3 regions of the Streptomyces sp. NPDC059455 genome follow, and region 2 is predicted to be linked to each of the others. Evidence: riboswitches for the same ligand, from Rfam matches in the RefSeq annotation. Region 2 holds a riboswitch; each other region holds the start of a gene.
The links. Region 2 has a riboswitch for S-adenosylmethionine ahead of ACFXB5_RS46995 (aminotransferase class V-fold PLP-dependent enzyme). Riboswitches for the same ligand answer to the same signal wherever they lie in the genome.
Positions count from the first base shown of each region.

Region 1: it holds a riboswitch for S-adenosylmethionine, as region 2 does, so the genes downstream of both, ACFXB5_RS10345 (glutathione S-transferase C-terminal domain-containing protein) here and ACFXB5_RS46995 (aminotransferase class V-fold PLP-dependent enzyme) in region 2, are expected to answer to the same signal.
Region 3: it holds a riboswitch for S-adenosylmethionine, as region 2 does, so the genes downstream of both, thrC (threonine synthase) here and ACFXB5_RS46995 (aminotransferase class V-fold PLP-dependent enzyme) in region 2, are expected to answer to the same signal.

Region 1 is NZ_JBHYVB010000021.1:48,510-55,210, reverse strand. Features, by position in the region: gene ACFXB5_RS10360 (CU044_5270 family protein) at 1-131, shown strand, start outside; gene ACFXB5_RS10355 (Fpg/Nei family DNA glycosylase) at 222-1,010, opposite strand; gene ACFXB5_RS10350 (PP2C family protein-serine/threonine phosphatase) at 1,094-2,239, shown strand; SAM riboswitch class IV at 2,384-2,530, shown strand; gene ACFXB5_RS10345 (glutathione S-transferase C-terminal domain-containing protein) at 2,876-3,721, shown strand; gene ACFXB5_RS10340 (LysR family transcriptional regulator) at 3,742-4,683, opposite strand; gene ACFXB5_RS10335 (hypothetical protein) at 4,757-4,930, shown strand; gene ACFXB5_RS10330 (Mut7-C RNAse domain-containing protein) at 4,964-5,707, opposite strand; gene ACFXB5_RS10325 (ribonuclease BN) at 5,813-6,682, opposite strand.
Region 2 is NZ_JBHYVB010000247.1:822-7,522, forward strand. Features, by position in the region: gene ACFXB5_RS46995 (aminotransferase class V-fold PLP-dependent enzyme) at 1-1,134, opposite strand, end outside; SAM riboswitch class IV at 1,337-1,455, opposite strand; gene trpD (anthranilate phosphoribosyltransferase) at 1,591-2,664, opposite strand; gene ACFXB5_RS47005 (cytochrome bc complex cytochrome b subunit) at 2,811-4,448, opposite strand; gene ACFXB5_RS47010 (Rieske 2Fe-2S domain-containing protein) at 4,445-5,500, opposite strand; gene ACFXB5_RS47015 (c-type cytochrome) at 5,497-6,306, opposite strand; gene ACFXB5_RS47020 (heme-copper oxidase subunit III) at 6,376-6,701, opposite strand, start outside.
Region 3 is NZ_JBHYVB010000014.1:35,182-41,882, reverse strand. Features, by position in the region: gene groL (chaperonin GroEL) at 220-1,845, opposite strand; gene ACFXB5_RS07160 (cold-shock protein) at 2,259-2,465, opposite strand; gene ACFXB5_RS07155 (MoaD/ThiS family protein) at 2,874-3,152, opposite strand; gene thrC (threonine synthase) at 3,149-4,441, opposite strand; SAM riboswitch class I at 4,460-4,601, opposite strand; gene ACFXB5_RS07145 (glucosyl-3-phosphoglycerate synthase) at 4,807-5,754, shown strand; gene ACFXB5_RS07140 (trehalose-6-phosphate synthase) at 5,997-6,701, shown strand, end outside.

The DNA.
Region 1 (6,701 bases), on a different contig from region 2:
GCCGTTACCTGATCGTCCTCGACCCGGACGACGGCAAGGTGCTGGACATCGAGGAGACGTTCACCCGGGACGATCCCGAGTACCGGGTGAAGGCGGGCGATGTGATGTCCTACACGGCCTACATCTCCTGACCACCGGCCACGTCGGGAGAGGCGGGCGGGACGCGGGTGGCGCGGTCGAGGCACTGGGGCGCTGTCGAGGTACGGGGGCCCGGTCGGCCGTCAGGCGTCCTCCCGCTGGCAGTGGGGGCACCACAGGCTGGTCCGCCCCGCGATCCGGCCGCGGCGCAGCGGATCGCCGCAGCGGGGGCAGTGCGGATCCGGGTCGTCACGCCGCCCGGTGAGCCAGTCCGGGTCGTCCGGCACCCGCCCCGCCCGCACCGAGGCGCGCAGCACTTGGCGCAGCGCGCTGTGGAGGCGATCGCGTTCGCCGTCGGTCAGCGCGTTCACCGGCCGCCGCGGATGGATCCGGGAGTGCCACAGGATCTCGTCGCCGAGCAGATTGCCGAGTCCGGCGATCACGGCCTGGTCGGTCAGGGTGGCCTTGACGCGTCCGCGCCGCCCCTCCAGCAGCCGGTCCAGATCGGCCCGGCCCAGCGAGAGCGCGTCCGGGCCCTGATCGCCGATGATCCGGTCGATGTCGTCGTCGGTGGCGGCGAGCCAGATGCCCTGGAGTTTGCGCTGGTCCTCGTAGCCGAGGCGGTGACCGTCGTCGAGGTCGAAGGCGACGCGCTGGAACCGGCCCGCCGGTTCGGAGTCCGCCCCGCAGACCAGCCGCCCGGTCATGCCGAAGTGAAGCACGACCGTGGGCCCGTCGGTGGGGGCGATCAGCCACTTGCCGTGGCGGCGCGGTGCCGCGAAGCGGCGGCCCTTGAGGTCGCGCTTCAGCCGCTGCGCGGTCACCCCGTGCAGCACCCCCGGATCGGCCACCTCCGCCCGCTCGACGCGGTGGCCCTGCGCGCAGGAGGCCAGCGTCCGCCGGAACCCCTCGACGTCCGGAAGCTCGGGCATAGCGTCAGGCTACGCCCGGGGCCTCCGTCGCGTTGTGGAAAACACCCCCATTCGAGGTTCTTCATCGGATAAAGTACCGAATTATGCGATTCAAGCGTGCCGCCCCAGGGGTGAGCGGTCGCAGCCAGACGTTGTTCGCGATCACTCGGTGTCTGCCGTTCCTGGTCCTCGCGGCGGTACTCGGCATCGAGCTCTCCCCCGCGCACACCCTCTACACCGGCCCCCTGCTCTCCCCGGCTCCGGCGCTGGCGGCGGTGACCATGGGGCCGGTCGGCACCGCCGGGGTGGCGGTGCTGGCGGGCGTGGTCAGCGCGATCACCGCCATCCACAACGACGCCTGGGGCACCCCGCAGCTGTACACGAATCTGCTGGCCCTGCTGGTAGTGGCGGTGGCGAGCGTGGTGACCAGCGCGGTGCGGGTGCGCCGGGACCGCGAGCTGGCCCATATCCGCCGGATCGCCGAGGTGTCCCAGAACGTGGTGCTGCGGCCGCTGCCCGCCCGGATGGGCGTGGTGAACACCGCCAGCGTCTATCTGGCGGCCGAGCGCGGTGCGCAGATCGGCGGGGACCTCTACGAGGCGATGTGCACCCGCTACGGAGTGCGGCTGATCGTCGGCGATGTGCGGGGAAAGGGGCTGGCCGCGGTGCGGTCCGCCGCGGCCGTCGTGGGTGCCTTCCGGGAGGCGGTGCACTACGAGCAGGACCTCGCCGAGGTGATGCACCGCTGTGCGGCCGCGCTGGCGCGCGAGTACGAGCTGCTGGACCGCTCCCAGCTACAGGACCCGCAGGAGCTCGAGGAGCAGTTCGTCACCGTGCTCCTCGCCCAGGTGACGGACGATTCGCTGGTCCAGCTGATCAACCGCGGCCATCCGCCGCCCCTGGTGATGCGCGAGCGCGAGGTGCGCTCCCTGGACCCGGCGCGCCCGCTGCCGCCGCTCGGCCTCGAGGAGTTCCTCGGCCCTTCCGCGATAGGCGTCGAGACCTTTCCGTTCCGGTCCGGTGACCGGCTGTTGCTGCACACCGACGGGGTGCTCGAGGCCCGCAACAACGACAACGAGTTCTTTCCGCTGCACCGGACCATGGAGGCGCTGGACGGCGCCACCCCGTCCGAGTACCTGGACGGGCTGCGCCACGCCCTGGTCCGGCACGCCGAGGGACGGCTGGCGGACGACGCGGCCATGGTCCTCATCGAGCGGGACACCGGCGGCCCGGACCGGCAGTTCCGCTGAGCCGGTCGCGCCATCTCCGAGCCGATCGCGCCATCTCCGAGCCGATCGCGCCAGGGCGCCGTGCATCCGCCGTACCGTCGGCCGGTGTTGGCCACTCCGGCATGGGTTGACGCCCTCGCGGAGCGCGACGACACTGTCAGGGACGGTCACGATTGTCAGCGCCCACCGTGCGGAACCCCCGCTCAGGTGGGTCATCGGCCCCGGCTCGTTGACAGGCAACCCTTCTCCCGCGACGGGGTGCCCCCGGGTGACGACCAGGTTCCGTCGGCGTGGACGGGACAAGCGCGGTCTCGCTGCCTCGCGAGCCCCCGATGATGGGATCGGTGGAGATGTCCAGGACCGACAGCCACGGGGACGGCGCCCGTCGGCGTCCCCGGCCGTTGTCCCCGCTCCGCCGGCTCCGCCTCCTGACCAGGCGGCTGCACATCGATCTGCTGCGCATCTGCAGCGCCTCCAGTCCAGCTCTCTGAGTCGGCGCGAGTCGACACGGTCACCGAGCGCGGTCCCGCGCGCCGGGGGTCGGGTGTGTCCCGGCACCGTCCCGGCGGGTGCCCCACGCGGGCTTCCCTTCCGTCGTGCCATCGGCGCCGCCCGGACCGGCGGTGGCCGGGGCTTCCGTCACTGCCTTGGAGAGCCATGTCCGAGACGTTTCCGGTCAGTTCAGGTCCTGCCGCTCTTCTCGACCCCGACCCCTGCTCGCCCCGCCCCCGGATCGCCCCGCCCGCGCCACCGCACCGCTTCCGCAGCCGCATCGGCGTCGACCTCGCCGGTGGCTTCTACCCGGTGCCGCATCGCTACCGGCTCTACCTCTCCGCGAGCTGTCCGCTCTCACTGCGCGTCTCCATCACCCTCGATCTGCTCGGGCTGCGGGACACCGTGGCCACCACCCTCGTCGGGCTCCCGGACGACACCCCCGAGGCGTACGCCGCACTGCGCGGGGCCTACGAGGCCACCTGGCACCGCTACAGCGGACCGGTGGACGCGCCCGCGCTGTGCGACCGCTGGACCGGACGTGTCGTCAGCAATCACACGCCCGACATCCTGCGCGACCTCGCCGGCCATCTGAGCGACGACAGCGGGACCGGACGCCCCCGGCTGCGCCCGGCGGCCCTCGCCACGGACATCGACGCCCTCCGGGACCTCCTCGACGCGGACATCACCCACGCCGCCCGGCAGGCCGGGACGGCAGCCGAGGCGGAGTGCCGGGACGCGGCGCTGGAGCGGCTGCTGACCGCCCTCGACCGGCTCGACCGCGGGCTGACGGCCGCGCCGTACGCCCTGGGCGAGGAGCTGACCGCCGCCGATGTGGACCTGTGGGTGGCCCTGGTCCAGCTGGACACCGAGCACCGGCTCCGCCTGGACACCGACGCGGCCGACCGGGTCTCCCGCCATGGGCAGCTGCGCGCCTATGTGCGACGGCTGCACGCCCACCCGGCCTTCCACACCACGCTTCCGGAGGCCCTCCAGGACGAGGTGTCCTGAGAGGGCGTCATGGTGTGTCGTCAGGCGGCGGATCGGGGCCAGTCGTCCAGGCTCTGGTGGTGGCGCACCGCCTCTTCCAGCGCCTCCATCCCGAGGTCGATCAGCGGGTTCCGCCGGCTGCCCCGGCGCACGCAGGTGAGGATCCGCCGTGTCGGAATGTTCTCGCCCGCCACCGGCACCCGTGCCGCCGCCTGGCCCGCCGGGCCCTCGGCCAGCCGCGGGATCAGCGAGACGCCCAGCCCGTTCCCGACCAGCGACCAGACCGCCGACCAGTGGGTGGCGGCGTGCACGATCCGCGGCGAGAACCCGGCCGCCGCGCACAGCATCCGCACCCGCTGGGCGTGGTCGCAGGTGCCCGGGTCGGCGACGATCCAGTCCTCGGCCGCCGCGTCCTCCAGCCGCACCGACGCCGCCCCCGCCAGCCGGTGGTCGGCGGGCACCAGCATGATGTGCGGCTCCTCCAGCAGAGGGCTCTGCTCGAACCGCGCGTCATCCGGCGGCGGCCCGCCCTCGATGGGTTCCACGACCGCGAGATCCACCTCGCCCGCCACCAGCAGGTCCATGCTCTCCTCGGTGTCGCACTCGCGCACCCGCACCAGCAGGTCGGGGTGGCTGTGTCGCAGCCGCCCGGCCGCGGGGGCGATCAGGCCGCTGATCGCGGTGGTGAAGCCCGCGATGCGCAGCGGTCCGGTCATGCCCGCCCCGTAGGACTCCAGCTCCGCCCGCGCCTCCTCCCACCGGGCCAGCAGCACGTCGGCGTGCTCGATGAGCAGGTGCCCGGCCGGGGTCAGCCGGACGCCGCGGCCGTGCGGCTCCAGGAGCGGGACCTTGAGTTCGCGCGCGAGCTCGCGCATGTGGTGGGAGACCGCGGACGGGGTGAGGTGCAGGGCCTCGGCGGCCGCGGTGACCGTGCCCTGCTGGCGCACCACCCGGAGCATATGAAGCCGACGCAGGTCAATCATGAAATCATTTTGCACATACGACCCGGAAAACGTGCAATGGACCTCAACGGTCGTCCGGCGTCATCCTGCTGCCATGAACACCGACACGCACACCATCGTTTCCCGGCACAACACCAGCGAGGGCGTCGTGGTCTGGAGCCGCTGCGCCTGCGGACGGCTCCAGATGGTCCTGATCCCCTACGGCACCGGCGGCAAGGGACTCACCGCGGGCGGACATGGCTTCCAGTGCCCCCGCTGCGGCCGTTAGCGCCGCTCGGCGGCGCGACGAACGGCCCGGCGCTCAGGACAGCGTGGCCCGCGCGTCGCCGAACTCGCCCATCGCCCCGGCCACGATGGCCTCCAGACGGGCGTGGTGGGCACCGCGCCAGTAGACCCGCGCACAGACCGTGCAGCGCGCGAAGGCGTCGTACGTACGCCGGGTGCCGTGCCGCAGCTCCTCCCGGACCGTCTCCTTGTCGGCGTCCTCCAGCGGCCCGTTGCAGGCGGTGCAGCGGGTCCAGGGCGCCAGGCTCGGGGTGAACCGGCCGAGGATGTCACGCAGTTGCTCATCGGGTCGGTCGCTGTAGACATACGCCCCGGCCCACAGCTCGCGGCGGCGCAGCAGCCCCCGGTCGCGGGAGAGCAGCACCCGGCGCTGGGCGGCGGAGCGCGCGGCCAGCTCGGGGTCGCCGATGTCCTCGCTCTCGTACGCCGCGTCCACGCCCAGCAGCCGCAGCCGCCGCGCGAGGGTGCCCAGGTGCACATCGAGCAGGAAGCACAGCGGCGCGCCCGGCACCCGCTGCGGGCGGACGACCGGCTGAACCTCCACGGTCTCCCCCGCGCCCGGCACATGCGAGACGGCGGCCTCCTCACCGTTCACCAGCAGCCTGCCGACCTCGGTGAGCGGCACCCCGAGCGACTCGACCACATGGCCGAGGGTGGAGACGCCGTCGGTGATGACAGCCGTCCAGGCGCGGCGCCGCTCGGGAACGGCGAAGAATCGCAGCTCAGGGGCGAGGCTGACGCGGATCTCGGGTCCATTCACACCGCCAGCATGCCAGGCGCCCCGGCCCGAGGCGACGGCGTTTCGGGGGTCAGGCCGACCGGGGCCGGAACGCCTGTGTGTCCGTGTGGCGTGCGGGCCGAGGCGTCACACCGGCGGATCGGCCGCCTTGGCCCGGTCGCGGCGCCGCTTGCGGCGCCATGCCACCATCCGCAGATAGTCCTCGTGCACCACCCGCCCGACGAGCGCACCGCCGAAGACCACATAGCCGACGCCCACCAGCCAGGACTGGACGACCAGGACGGTGCCGACCGGGCCGTAGGAGACCGTGCTGGAGGCGATCAGCGGGGAGAACACCAGCTGGGAGAAGACCCGCAGCCCCAGCAGCCCGATGCTGGTGGCCAGCGCGCCGGGCAGCAGGGCGCCCCAGCTGATCCGCCCGCCGAGCAACAGCCGCTGTGACCACCAGAAGAACAGCACCGTGCCCACCACCGCCACCAGCACCCGGGAGAGGCCGGGCTCCAGATGGGCGGAGAGCAGCAGATAGCAGATCAGCACCACGAGCCACACCAGATGGCGCCAGACGGTGTGCCAGCGGCCGGCCGGCAGCTCCCACACCTTCTCGTAGCCGACCTGGAGCACCGTGCCGAAGCGCAGTCCGAAGATGGCCAGCGTGGCCAGACCGAAGGCGGTGGTGGACTCCAGCGCCTGCTTGGGCGGGGCGAACAGCCGCTGCACCTCGTCCCGTGAGGTCGAGGTGAGCCCGAGACCCTCGGCCAGCCACTGGGCGAAGCCGAGCCGGTTCACCGGATCGGCCGCGGCGACCACGATCAGCAGGGGCACCAGGGTGAGAAAGCCCAGGGCGGCGAAGCCCATCGCGCGGTGCAGCAGCTCGAATTCGCTGCCCCGGCGCCATCCGCGTCCGATCGCGGACCGGTCGAACGCGTCCTCCAGCCGCCGCCACCAGGACCAGGACCTGGGCCCTCGGGAGCCGGACGCGGACCGATTCTCGGACATACCCGCTCCCCTACTCGCG
Region 2 (6,701 bases):
TACGCCGATGCCGTACTCCGCGGAGAGCGCCGCCGCGAAGTGGGAGCTGTTCCAGCCCTCCACCACGAACGACAGCACGCCGACCCGGGGCGCGTCATCGCCGAACAGCGAGAGCACCCGCACCTCGGGCACCTCGGCCAGCCCCGCCCGCACCTTCTCGATCAGCTGCCGCTCACGGGCGACCAGGCCCGCGAAACCGGCCTCGGTCAGCGCCTTGCACGCCGACGCGATCGCGTAGACGCCGATGACGTTCGGCGAGCCCGCCTCGTGCCGGGCGGCGGTGGTGTGCCACTCGACGTCGACGCCGCCGTCGTCCCTGCGCGTCACCTTACGGCTGGCGCCGCCGCCCGCCAGGTACGGCCGGGCCTCCCGCAGCCAGTCCGCCCGCCCGGCCAGCACCCCGGCCCCGAAGGGCGCGTACAGCTTGTGCCCGGAGAAAGCCACCCAGTCGACGTCCGCCTCCGCGATGTCCACGGGGTGGTGCGGGGCCAGCTGCGCGGCGTCCAGGACGATACGGGCGCCGTGGTCGTGCGCGGCCTCGGCCAGCTCCCGCACCGGCCACAGCTCGCCGGTGACATTGGACGCGCCGGTCACGCACACCAGCGCCGGGCCCTCGGCGCGCCCCGCGAGCGCCTTCTCCAGCGTCTCCACCGCCTGCCGCGGGGAGCGCGGGGCGCTGAGGTAGCGGACGGTGACGTCCTCCCGCTGCTCCCACGGCAGCAGCGAGGCGTGGTGCTCGGTCTCGAAGACGAAGACCTCGGTGCCCCGGGGTGCCACGGCGGCCAGGAGGTTGAGCGAATCGGTGGTGGAGCGGGTGAAGACGACTTGGTCGTCCTCGCGGCAGCCCAGGAATGCGGCGACGTCCTTACGGCTGTTCTCGAAGAGGTCGGTGGACAGCTGCGAGAGGTAGCCCGCCCCGCGGTGCACGCTGCCGTAGTAGGGCGCGTACGCGGCGATGTCGTCCCAGACCCGCCGCAGCGCGGGGGCGCTGGCGGCGTAGTCGAGCGCCGCGTAGGTCACCTCGCCACCAGTGACGAGGGGAACCAGGACATCGCCGCCCAGCACGGGCAGCGGTTCACAGGCGGCGACAGCGGTGGTGGAAGCGGTGGCGGTGGCAGCAGGGCGCGCGGACATGGCGAAGTCTCCCTAAGGGGGCGAAGGAATGCGTGACGCGCACCGAAACGGCGGCGGCGAGCCGGCCGTAAGGGCGCGGAAAATCGCTCGACGCACGGCCGCACCGCGCGGAGCACATGAGGAGAGACGGGGCCGCTCGGCCCTAACGCATTCGCTGCATCACGGAAGAACTCCCTCGACCACCAGGACCCCTAGTGCGAGGGGTCCGCGCTTGCCGCCGGCCTCGCTGCCTGGCGGCCTGGTCATCACCCGGGGCACCCCGCCACGGACGGAGGGTTGCCGGACAGCGGGCCGGGGCCGTAGTCGCTGTCGCTCGTGACCTGGGCAGGAGTATGCCATGTCGGGCGCCGGCGCTCATGCCCTGTCCGCATCCCGGACAGGGCATGAGCGCCGTAAGGGTCCCGCGTAAGGGGGTGTCCGGCGGACCACCCGGCGGAGCCAGGACCCGCCGGCCCCCTAGGCGTGGGTGGCCCGGACCCACCGTTCCAGGACGTCGCGCGCCGCGCCCGAGTCGATCGACTCGGCGGCCCGCGCCGCACCCTCCCCGATCCGGTCCGTCAGGGGCTTGTCGCCCGGCTCCCGCTCGAGCGCCACCAGCGCCGCCGCCGAGTTCAGCAGCACCGCGTCCCGGACCGGGCCCCGCTCGCCCGCCAGCAGCCGGCGGGCCACATCGGCGTTGTACGAGGCGTCCGCGCCCCGCAGGGCCTCCACGGGGGCCCGCTCGACGCCCACGTCCCGGGGGTCGAACGTCTCCTGGCGCACGACGCCGTCCCGGACCTCCCACACCTGGGAGGTCGTGGTCACGGTGAGCTCGTCCAGCCCGTCGTCGCCCCGGACGACCAGCGCGGAGGAGCCGCGCTCGGCCAGCACCCCGGCGATGATGGGCGCCATACGGGCGTCGGCGACCCCGGTCGCCTGGCAGGTGACCCTCGCCGGGTTGGTCAGCGGGCCGAGCAGGTTGAACGGGGTGGCGACGCCCAGCTCGCGGCGGGCCGAGGCGACATGCCGCAGCGACGGGTGGAACTTCACCGCGAAGCAGAAGGTGATCCCCGCCTCCTCCGCGACCTCGACCACCCGCTCGGGGGTGATGTCCAGATTGACGCCGAGTTTCTCCAGCACATCGGAGGCGCCGCTGGCGGAGGACGCGGCGCGGTTGCCGTGCTTGACCACCCGTGCGCCGGTACCGGCGACGACCAGCGCGGACATGGTGGAGATGTTGACGGTCCTGGCGCGGTCGCCGCCGGTGCCCACGATGTCCACGGTCTCCCCGGGCACCTCGATCACCCGGGCGTGCTCGTACATGGCCCGTACCAGACCGGCCACCTCGGAGACCGTCTCGCCCTTGGCGCGCAGCGCGATCGCGAAACCGGCGATCTGGGCGTCGGTGGCCTCGCCCCGCATGATCCGGTCCATGGCCCATGCGGTGTCGTCGGCATCGAGGTCCCGGCCGGCGATCAGCGAGCTCAGTACGTCCGGCCAGGTTCGGGCCGTCGCGGTGCTGTCGCCTCCGGCGGGGGTCACAACGTCCATGGTCCGCTCCTGGATCCGTGGGGGTGGGCAGGGAAGGGGTCCGCGCACTTCAGCGGCCCGTCGCAAGCCTATCGGCCGCACGGCCGGGGCCCTGGTCTGTGGCGTCGCTGTATGAAGAAACCGGTCGCTGAAGGGGTACCGGGAGATCAGTGGTGGCCGTGGCCACTGGTGATCTCGTGGTGCTCCTCCCGGGTCGGCTTCGGAATGACGTTGTCCCCGCCGTAATAGCCCTTGGAGAGCTTCGAACGGAGCTTCTGGGAACGCTTTATCTTCCGCTTGACCCCGTTCTCGTCGACCTCCGGGCCGATCTCGTAGGGCTCGGGCTGGTCGTGCTGGGTGAGCGTGTGCAGCTGCTCCTGCGAGAGCGGCTCGTGGACCTCGATGAACTCACCGTGCGGCAGCCGCTTGATGATGCCGGTCTCCCGGCCGTGCAGCACCTTGTCCTTGTCGCGCCGCTGGAGGCCGAGGCAGATCCGCTTGGTGGCGATGAACGCCAGGACCGGGCCGACGAAGAAGCCGATCCGCACGAACCACGTGATCGAGTTGATCGACAGGTGGAAGTGGGTGGCCCACAGGTCGTTACCGCCACCGATCAGCATCACGAAGTACGCGGTCAGCCAGGCGACACCGAAGGCCGTACGGGTCGGGGCGTTGCGCGGGCGGTCCAGGATGTGGTGCTCACGCTTGTCGCCGGTGATCCAGGACTCGATGAACGGGTAGAGCCCGATCGCGAACAGGACCAGCGGGAAGAGCACGATCGGGATGAACACGCCCAGGACGAGCGTGTGGCCCCAGGCGTTGATCTCCCAGCCGGGCATCACACGGACCAGACCCTCGGCGAAGCCCATGTACCAGTCGGGCTGGGCGCCGGTGGACACCTGGTCGGGCCGGTAGGGGCCGATGGTCCAGATCGGGTTGATGGTCGCGACCGCGGAGAGGACCGCGATCACACCGAAGACCAGGAAGAAGAAGCCGCCCGCCTTGGCCATGTAGACCGGCAGCAGAGGCATGCCGACGACGTTCTTCTCGGTCTTTCCGGCCCCGGGGTACTGCGTGTGCTTGTGGTAGAAGACCAGGATCAGGTGCGCCACCAGCAGGCCGAGCATGATGCCCGGCAGCAGCAGGACATGGACCGGGTAGAGCCTCGCGATGAGGTCGGTGCCGGGGAACTCGCCGCCGAAGACGAACATCGAGATGTAGGTGCCGACCACCGGGATCGACAGGAACACACCCTCGATGAACCGCAGACCGGTGCCGGAGAGCAGGTCGTCGGGGAGCGAGTAGCCGGTGAAGCCGGTCAGCATGCCGAGGAAGAACAGCAGGAAGCCGAACAGCCAGTTGATCTCACGCGGCTTGCGGAACGCACCGGTGAAGAACACGCGCATCATGTGCGTGAACATGCCGGCGAGGAAGACCAGCGCGGCCCAGTGGTGGATCTGCCGGATCAGCAGACCGCCCCGCACCTCGAAGCTGATGTCGAGGGTCGACTGGAACGCCTCGGACATCCGCACGCCCTGCATCGGGACGTACGGGCCCTCGTAGACGACCTCCGACATGCTGGGGTGGAAGAACAGCGTCAGGTACACACCCGTGAGGATGATGACGATGAAGCTGTAGAGGCAGACCTCGCCCAGCATGAAGGACCAGTGGTCCGGGAAGATCTTGCGCATATTGGCCTTGGCCAGGCTGTAGATGCCCAGCCGGCCATCGGCCCAGTCCGCGACGCGCTCACCCGCGGGCGCTTTGCCCCGGCGCTGCGCGGCGCTGTCGCTTGAAGTACTCATCCGCGCTCCCAGTAAGCAGGACCGACGGGCTCCGAGAAGTCGCCCATGGCTTCGAGGTACCCCTGGTCGTTGGCCTTGATCCGCAGCTGCGGCAGTGCGTGACCGGCCGGACCGAAGATCACTCGGCCACCGTCGGAGAGGTCGAAGGTCGACTGGTGGCAGGGGCACAGGACGTGGTGGGTCTGCTGCTCATAGAGGTTGATCGGGCAGCCGACGTGGGTGCAGATCTTGGAGAACGCGACGATGCCCTCGTGCGACCAGTCCAGTTCGCGCTTGTCCTTGATGTTCTCCGGCTGCAGCCGGACCAGCATCAGGGCGGCCTTGGCGATCTCCGTCTGGAAGTCGTGCTGCTCCTCGCTCATGCCCTCGGGCATGGCGAAGGTGAGCGAGCCGACGGCGATGTCCTCGGGGCGCAGCGGCTGCATGGTGTTGTAGTTCATCAGCCGCTTGCCCTTGGCCCACTTGGTGTGCCGGAGCTTGGTGCCCGGCAGCGGACCGAGGTCCCGCAGCAGCACGATGCCGGAGAGCGGCACCAGCGCGAGCGCGCCGAAGAGGGTGTTGCGGGCCAGCTTGCGCCGGCCGAAGCCGGACTCCTTGGCGCCGGTGGCGAAGTCCTCGAGGACCTTCGACTTGACCTCGGGGCTGGCCTCGATGGGGTGGCGCTCGTCGGCGACCTCCACATCGGACATCAGGGTGCGGGCCCAGTGGACCGCGCCCGCGCCGATGGTGAACAGCGCGATGCCGAGCGTCAGCCCCAGCGCGAAGTTCAGCGCGCTGATGTGCCCGATCGGGAAGACGTAGATGTACCTGTCGACCGGGAGTGCCACATACGCGGCGATGAAGGCGATCGTGGCCAGCATCGAGACCGTGAAGAGCAGGGCGACGGTGCGCTCGGAGCGCCTCGCGGCCCGCTCGTCGATGTCCTGCATACGGTGCTCGTGCGGGGGCAGCCCCGGGTCGGCGAACGGGTCCTCGGCCGGCCTTACGGCACTCTCGGCCCCCCGCGCTTCCGGCAGCTTGTCTTCTGCTTCTGAAATCTCGTGGCTACTCATGACTTCTTGGCCTTTGCGGTCCGGGCGGCGACCCAGATGGTGAGGACGATCATCGCGCCCATGCCGAAGACCCAGCCGAACAGACCCTCGCTCACCGGGCCGAGCCCACCGAGCTCAAGACCCCCGGGGGTCTTGCTCTTGTCGCTGTTGACCGTGTCGAGGTAGGCGATGATGTCCTGCTTGTTCTTCTCCGGCATCACGGTGTCGGGGAAGGAGGGCATGTTCTGCGGGCCGGTCTGCATGGCCTCGTAGAGATGCTTGGGGCTGACCCCGTCGAGAGCCGGCGCGTACTTGCCGTTGGTGAGGGCACCGCCCTTACCGGCGAAGTTGTGGCACTGCGCGCAGTTCGTACGGAAGAGCTCCCCGCCCTTCGCGACGTCCGCGCCGTCCGGGCTGTACTCGCCCTTGGTGGGCGTCACCGGACCCGCACCGAGCGACGCGATGTAGGCCGCGAGCTGCTCGGTCTCGGCGTCCGAGTAGACCTTCTTCTTCTTCGGCATCTGGGCGCCCGGCTGCTGCGCCGGCATACGGCCGGTGCCGACCTGGAAGTCCACGGCGGCGGAGCCGACGCCGACCAGGCTCGGGCCGTCAGAGGTCCCCTGACCGCCCGTGCCATGGCAGCTGGCGCAGCCGACGGCGTAGAGCTTCTTGCCCTCCTCGATGGCGAGGGACTGGGCGGAGCTGTCGTCGGCCTTCGCCTCGCTCGGCGAAAACGCGGCGTACAGCCCCCCAGTGACCGCCAGCGCGAAGAGTAGGACGACGAGCGCAGCCAGCGGATGGCGCCGTCGTGCGGAGAGCTTTTTCACGGATTACCCCGGTGTCAGGATCTTCTGCGTCGATGCTGTTAAGGACGTGATTCCGGTGCGGTGACCGGCTTACTTGATCATGTAGATCGTGGCGAAGAGGCCGATCCAGACGACATCGACGAAGTGCCAGTAATAGGACACGACGATGGCCGCCGTCGCCTGCTGGTGGGTGAACCTCTTGGCCGCGTACGTCCTGCCCAGGACAAGCAGGAAGGCGATCAGGCCGCCCGTCACATGCATGCCGTGGAAGCCGGTGGTCAGGTAGAACACCGAGCCGTAGGGGTCGGAGGAGAGCGAAAGCCCGTCCTTCTTGACCAGCTCGGTGTATTCGAAGATCTGACCGCCGATGAAGATCGCGCCCATGATGAAGGTGATCACGAACCAGGAGCGCAGCT
Region 3 (6,701 bases), on a different contig from region 2:
AGGCGGCCACGGGTGAGCCCGGGACTGGGCCCGGATACGCACGGGCCCCGTATCCGTACGGGCCCGCATCCGCACCAGCCCGCATCCGCACGGGCCCACATCCGCACCAGCCCGCATCCGCACGGGCCCGGATACGCCGTCGGGGCGGCACCCCTGGGAGAGGGTGCCGCCCCGACGTTGGACGGTACGACCGACCGGCGAACGAACGCGCCGAATCGATCAGAAGTCCATGTCACCGCCCGGCATACCGCCCGGAGCGCCCGCCGGGGCGGCCTTCTCCGGCTTGTCAGCGATGACGGCCTCGGTGGTGAGGAACAGCGCGGCGATCGACGCGGCGTTCTGCAGCGCGGAGCGCGTGACCTTGGCCGGGTCGATGATGCCCTCGGCGATCAGGTCCACGTACTCACCGGTCGCGGCGTTGAGGCCGTGACCCGGGGTCAGGTTGCGCACCTTCTCGACCACGACGCCGCCCTCGAGACCGGCGTTGACCGCGATCTGCTTCAGCGGGGCCTCCAGGGCCAGGCGCACAGCCTGGGCACCGGTGGCCTCGTCGCCCTCGAGCTCCAGCTTCTCGAAGACCGAGACGGTCTGGAGCAGGGCCACGCCACCACCGGCGACGATGCCCTCCTCGACGGCGGCCTTGGCGTTGCGCACCGCGTCCTCGATGCGGTGCTTGCGCTCCTTGAGCTCGACCTCGGTGGCGGCACCGGCCTTGATGACGGCCACGCCGCCGGCCAGCTTCGCCAGGCGCTCCTGGAGCTTCTCGCGGTCGTAGTCCGAGTCCGAGGACTCGATCTCGGCGCGGATCTGGTTGACGCGGCCCTGCACCTGCTCGGTGTCGCCGGCACCGTCCACGATCGTGGTCTCGTCCTTGGTGACCGTGATCTTGCGGGCACGGCCGAGCAGGTCGAGACCGGCGTTCTCCAGCTTGAGGCCGACCTCCTCGGAGATGACGGTGCCACCGGTAAGGATGGCGATGTCACCGAGCATGGCCTTACGGCGGTCACCGAAGCCCGGGGCCTTGACGGCGACGGACTTGAAGGTGCCACGGATCTTGTTGACGACCAGGGTCGCCAGGGCCTCGCCCTCGACGTCCTCGGCGATGATCAGCAGCGGCTTGCCCGACTGCATGACCTTCTCGAGCAGCGGGAGGAGGTCCTTCACGCTGCTGATCTTGGAGTTGACGATCAGGATGTACGGGTCGTCGAGCGACGCCTCCATACGCTCCATGTCCGTCGCGAAGTACGGGGAGATGTAGCCCTTGTCGAAGCGCATGCCCTCGGTGAGCTCGAGCTCGAGCCCGAAGGTCTGCGACTCCTCGACGGTGATGACACCTTCCTTGCCGACCTTGTCCATCGCCTCGGCGATGAGCTCACCGATCTGGGTGTCGGCGGCGGAGATGGAGGCGGTGGAGGCGATCTGCTCCTTGGTCTCCACGTCCTTGGCCTGCTCGAGCAGCTGGGCGGAGACGGCCTCGACGGCCTTCTCGATACCGCGCTTGAGCGCCATCGGGTTGGCACCCGCGGCGACGTTGCGGAGGCCCTCCTTGACCAGCGCCTGGGCCAGGACGGTCGCGGTCGTCGTGCCGTCACCGGCGACGTCGTCCGTCTTCTTCGCGACCTCCTTGACCAGCTCGGCGCCGATCTTCTCGTACGCGTCCTCGAGCTCGATCTCCTTGGCGATGGATACACCATCGTTGGTGATCGTGGGGGCGCCCCACTTCTTCTCGAGGACGACGTTACGGCCCTTGGGGCCGAGGGTGACCTTGACGGCGTCGGCGAGCTGGTTCATCCCGCGCTCGAGGCCGCGCCGCGCCTCCTCGTCGAACGCGATGATCTTGGCCATGTGAAGTGGTCCTCCCAGAGACGGGGTGGATTGCTCCGGACCGCGCTGGCGCCCGCGACGGACGGCCTGCCTGCCTCACGGTTCCTTGCCCCGCATGGCCATGGCGGGCCTCACCGACCCGGTCCTTCTGTCACTCTCAACGTCAGAGTGCTAACGCCAATGATTAGCACTCGGGCCATTCGAGTGCAAGCGCCCGAAGGGCGTCCTTGAGGGGAGATGGTCGGGCGACGGGTGGGCGCAAGCGCCCGAAGGTGGTCCTCAAGGGGTGGCGGCCGGGCGACGGGTGGGCGCAAGCGCCCGAAGGTGGTCCGGAGGACGGGGGGGGGAGGGTCCGGGCATGCCGAAGGGCCCGTATCCTGTTCGGGACACGGACCCTTCGGACTTCTTCGTTTCAGCTGCGTCGCGTCGGCGCGTCAGCCTACGGCCACGCGGACCATGTCGGCCTGCGGGCCCTTCTGACCCTGCGAGATCTCGAACTCGACCCGCTGGCCTTCCTCGAGGGTGCGGTACCCGTCCATCTGGATCGCGCTGTAGTGGACGAACACGTCCGCACCACCGTCGACCGCGATGAAGCCGTACCCCTTCTCCGCGTTGAACCACTTGACGGTGCCCTGAGCCATTCCTAACTCCCCTATTGCTGGCCCTTGCGCAGGACCGCACTCCGCGGACCCGGGTCAGACCTCACCCCCCGGATGTGGGGGGTGTGCGCCGGAACGCGTCGACCGCCGCTGAATGTATCCGTCCCAACGCCCTCTGCAACAGGTCAATCGGACGAGAATTCTGGGCACGGCCGAACGGTTAAAAGTGAGAAATTATGTGAAGTTCGGGTAAGCCGGGCGGGACATAGGGAACCAACCCGACAATTCGCGCTCACACTTTACGCACAACTTGACGAGTTCTCATATGTGGCTCCGACCCCGGAACCGTCGGGGAATCCGGGCAACTGTATCGCGATTCCACACACGGAATCGCCCCGTCCGGTTATCCCCGGACGGGGCGATGTCAAAGGTGAGAAGGGGGACGCGGGGTCAGCAGCCGCCCGCGACCGCCGGGATGATCGAGATCCCGGCGCCGTCCGGGGTCGCCGTGGCCAGGCCGTCGGCGAAGCGAACGTCGTCGTCGTTGACGTAGACGTTGACGAAGCGGCGGAGCTTGCCGGTGTCGTCCAGGACGCGGGCCGAGATGCCCGCGTGGTTCTTCTCCAGGTCCGCCAGGACCTCGGCGAGGGTCGCGCCCTCGGCCGGGACCTCGGCCTGGCCGCCGGTGTAGGTGCGGAGGATGGTCGGGATTCGGACGTTGACGCTCATGCGAGGCCAGCCTCTCGGAACGAGTCAAGGGTGGGGCGGATGATGGCAGAGGGACCCGTGGTGGGGGCAACCGCGTCGAGGGTCTTGAGGCCGTCGCCGGTGTTGAGCACGACGGTCGTCAGGGACGGGTCGAGCAGACCGTCCTCGATCAGCTTCTTGGTCACGCCGACGGTCACGCCGCCCGCTGTCTCCGCGAAGATCCCCTCGGTGCGGGCCAGCAGCTTGATGGCGTCGACGATCTGCTCGTCGTTCACGTCCTCCACCGCGCCGCCCGTACGGCGGGCGATGTCCAGGACGTACGGGCCGTCCGCGGGGTTGCCGATCGCCAGCGACTTGGCGATGGTCCGCGGCTTCTGCGGCCGGACGACGTCGTGGCCGGCCTTGAAGGCGGCGGAGACCGGGGAGCAGCCCTCGGCCTGGGCGCCGAAGATCTTGTAGGGCCTGTCCTCGACCAGACCGATCGCGATCAGCTCCTTCAGCCCCTTGTCGATCTTGGTGAGCTGGGAGCCCGAGGCGATCGGGACGACGATCTGGTCCGGCAGCCGCCAGCCGAGCTGCTCGCAGATCTCGTACGCCAGGGTCTTGGAGCCCTCGCCGTAGTACGGCCGCAGATTGACGTTGACGAAGCCCCAGCCCTCGCCCGCCGGGTCGCCGATCAGCTCGCTGCAGAAGCGGTTGACGTCGTCGTAGGTGCCCTCGATGCCGACCAGCTCACCGCCGTAGACGGCGGCCATGACGACCTTGCCCGCCTCCAGGTCGTGCGGGATGAAGACGCAGGAGCGGAAGCCCGCGCGGGCGGCCGCGGCGCCCACCGCGCCGGCGAGGTTACCGGTGGAGGAGCAGGAGAGGGTGGTGAAGCCGAAGGTGCGGGCGGCCTGGACGGCGATGGCGACGACCCGGTCCTTGAAGGAGTGGGTCGGGTTCCCGGAGTCGTCCTTGATGTGCAGCTCACCGGTGACGCCGAGCTCACGGGCGAGGTTGTCGGCCTTGACCAGCTGGGTGAAGCCGGGGTTCAGGCTCGGCAGATCCGCCACGTCCGCCGGGACGGGCAACAGCGGGGCGTAGCGCCAGATGCTGTTCGGACCGGCCTCGATCCGCCGACGGAGCCCCTCCGGGTCGCCGGCCGGAAGCTCGTACGCGACCTCGAGGGGCCCGAAACAGGCCTCACACGCGAAGATCGGACCCAGCTCGAACCGCTCACCGCACTCCCGGCAGGACAATGCGATGGCGGGGCCGAAGGCACCGGAGGCGGAGGGAGTGGTTGAGCTTTCTACTGACTGCACAGCCATGGATGGCGAGGCCCTTTCTCCTCATCTTCCTCGCGACGCATTTCGCCACGAGACGGAATTGGCACCTTCCCGAGCTGGGAGCCTCGCTGCGGAATGCGAGATCAGCTGGAGGGTTGCCGGGGCTTCAACGGGCCGTTCCCTCTGCCCCTCTGGATGAGCGGTATGGCACCGGGCGGACCCGGGCGTTTGTTGACACGAGCGTCATCGGTACGTCGGTAAACATCGAGGTCGACCCCGACATACGACGGCCACGTGCGTTGTTCAAGACTGTAACCGAAGGCCCGGATGGTTGAGCTAGCCGTCCGATGCGCGAGATGGATCACAGCGATCACAACAGGCCCGATCACAACAGGGGAGACACACAGGTGCTGGATGAGGTGGAGCGGTGGCTGAAGCGCCGCTCCTGGTCTGCCGACGACCGTCCGCTGGATCGCCTGCTGGCCGCGAAGCGGGCCGCGGCGACGACGGTGAGCGTGGTCCTGCCCGCCCTGAACGAGGAGGCCACGGTCGGCGAGATCGCCGACACGATCCGGCGTGAGCTGATGGGCGAGGCGGTGCCGCTGGTGGACGAGCTGGTGGTGCTGGACTCCGGTTCCACGGACCGCACCGCCGAGGTCGCCGCGGCGGCGGGCGCCACCGTGGTCCCCCGCGACTCGCTGCTGCCCCGGCTGCCCGCGCTGCCCGGCAAGGGCGAGGTGCTGTGGCGGTCTCTGCTCGCCACGAGCGGCGACATCGTCTGCTTCATCGACGCCGACCTGCGGGAATTCGAACCGCGCTTTGTCTCGGGAATCGTCGGTCCGCTGCTGACCGACCCCACGCTGGAGCTGGTCAAGGGCATGTACGACCGCCCGCTCGGCGAGGTGGCGGGCCAGGGCGGCCGGGTCACCGAGCTGGTCGCCCGCCCGCTGCTGAATCTGCACTGGCCCCAGCTGGCCGGATTCGTCCAGCCGCTGGGCGGGGAGTATGCGGCGCGCCGCTCGCTGCTGGAGCGGCTGCCCTTCCCGGTCGGCTACGGCGTCGAGCTGGGACTGCTGGTGGACGCGCTGCACACAGTGGGGCTCGACGCGCTCGGCCAGGTGGACATCGGGGTGCGCAAACACCGCCACCAGGACGGGCAGGCGCTCGGCCGGATGGCGGCCGCGATCTACCGCACCGCACAGCTGCGGCTGGCCCGGGGCCACCTGGTGCGGCCGCGGCTGACCCAGTTCGACCGGGGCGAGAACGGCTTCGAGCCGCGCACCACGGCCGTGGACACCGAGGAGCGGCCGCCGATGATCGAGATCCCGGAGTACACGGCGCGGCGCGCGGCGTGACGCCGGGCCGGCGGCTCGGCGGGTCAGCGGCTCAGCGGCTCGGCGCTCGCGGAGGGATTGCGTCTTGGCGCCCTCGGCTCGGCGCTCGCGGAGGGACAGCGCCTTGGCGCCGCGCCCACGGCTCGGCGCTCCACGGAGGGATTGGTGTCTTGGCGCTTACGTGGCCGGAACCGGAATAGCACCTACGGGGCAAGAAACCGTACGTACGTTTGCGCGGGGCCGCGCCTGGCTAGGCTCGCGACATGGCAGTTCCGCGCACCGCCCCGATCCTGGTCGCGTCCAACCGCGGCCCGGTCTCGTACACCCTGGACGAGGACGGCTCGCTCACCGCCCGGCGCGGCGGTGGCGGGCTGGTCTCCGGGCTCAGCGCGATCGGCCCGGACGCGAACGCGGTGTGGGTGTGCGCGGCGCTCGGGGAGGGCGACCGCGAGGCGGCCCGGCGGGCCGGGGACAGCCATCTGAACCCCGGTGACACCGCCGGCCAGCAGGTGCGGATGCTCGACATCGCGCCGGACGTCTTCGCCGCCGCGTACAACGGCGTCGCCAATTCGGTGCTGTGGTTCGTCCACCATCTGCTCTACCAGACCCCGGTCGAGCCGGTCTTCGACGCGGAGTTCGCCGAGCAGTGGGCGGCCTACGAGAGCTATAACGCGGCCTTCGCGGACGCGCTCGCCCAGGAGGCGGTGGACGAGGCCGTCGTCCTGGTGCAGGACTATCACCTGGCGCTGGTGCCCGCGATGCTCCGCGAGCGCCGCCCCGATCTGCGGATCGGTCACTTCTCCCACACCCCCTGGGCCCCGCCGGACTACTACCGGCTGCTGCCGGACGACGTCGCGGCGGGTGTGCTGCGCGGCATCCTCGGCGGCGACCGCGCCGCGTTCCTCACCGAGCGCTGGGCCAATACCTTCGCCGACTGCTGCGCGGCGGTGCTGGGCGCGGAGATCGTC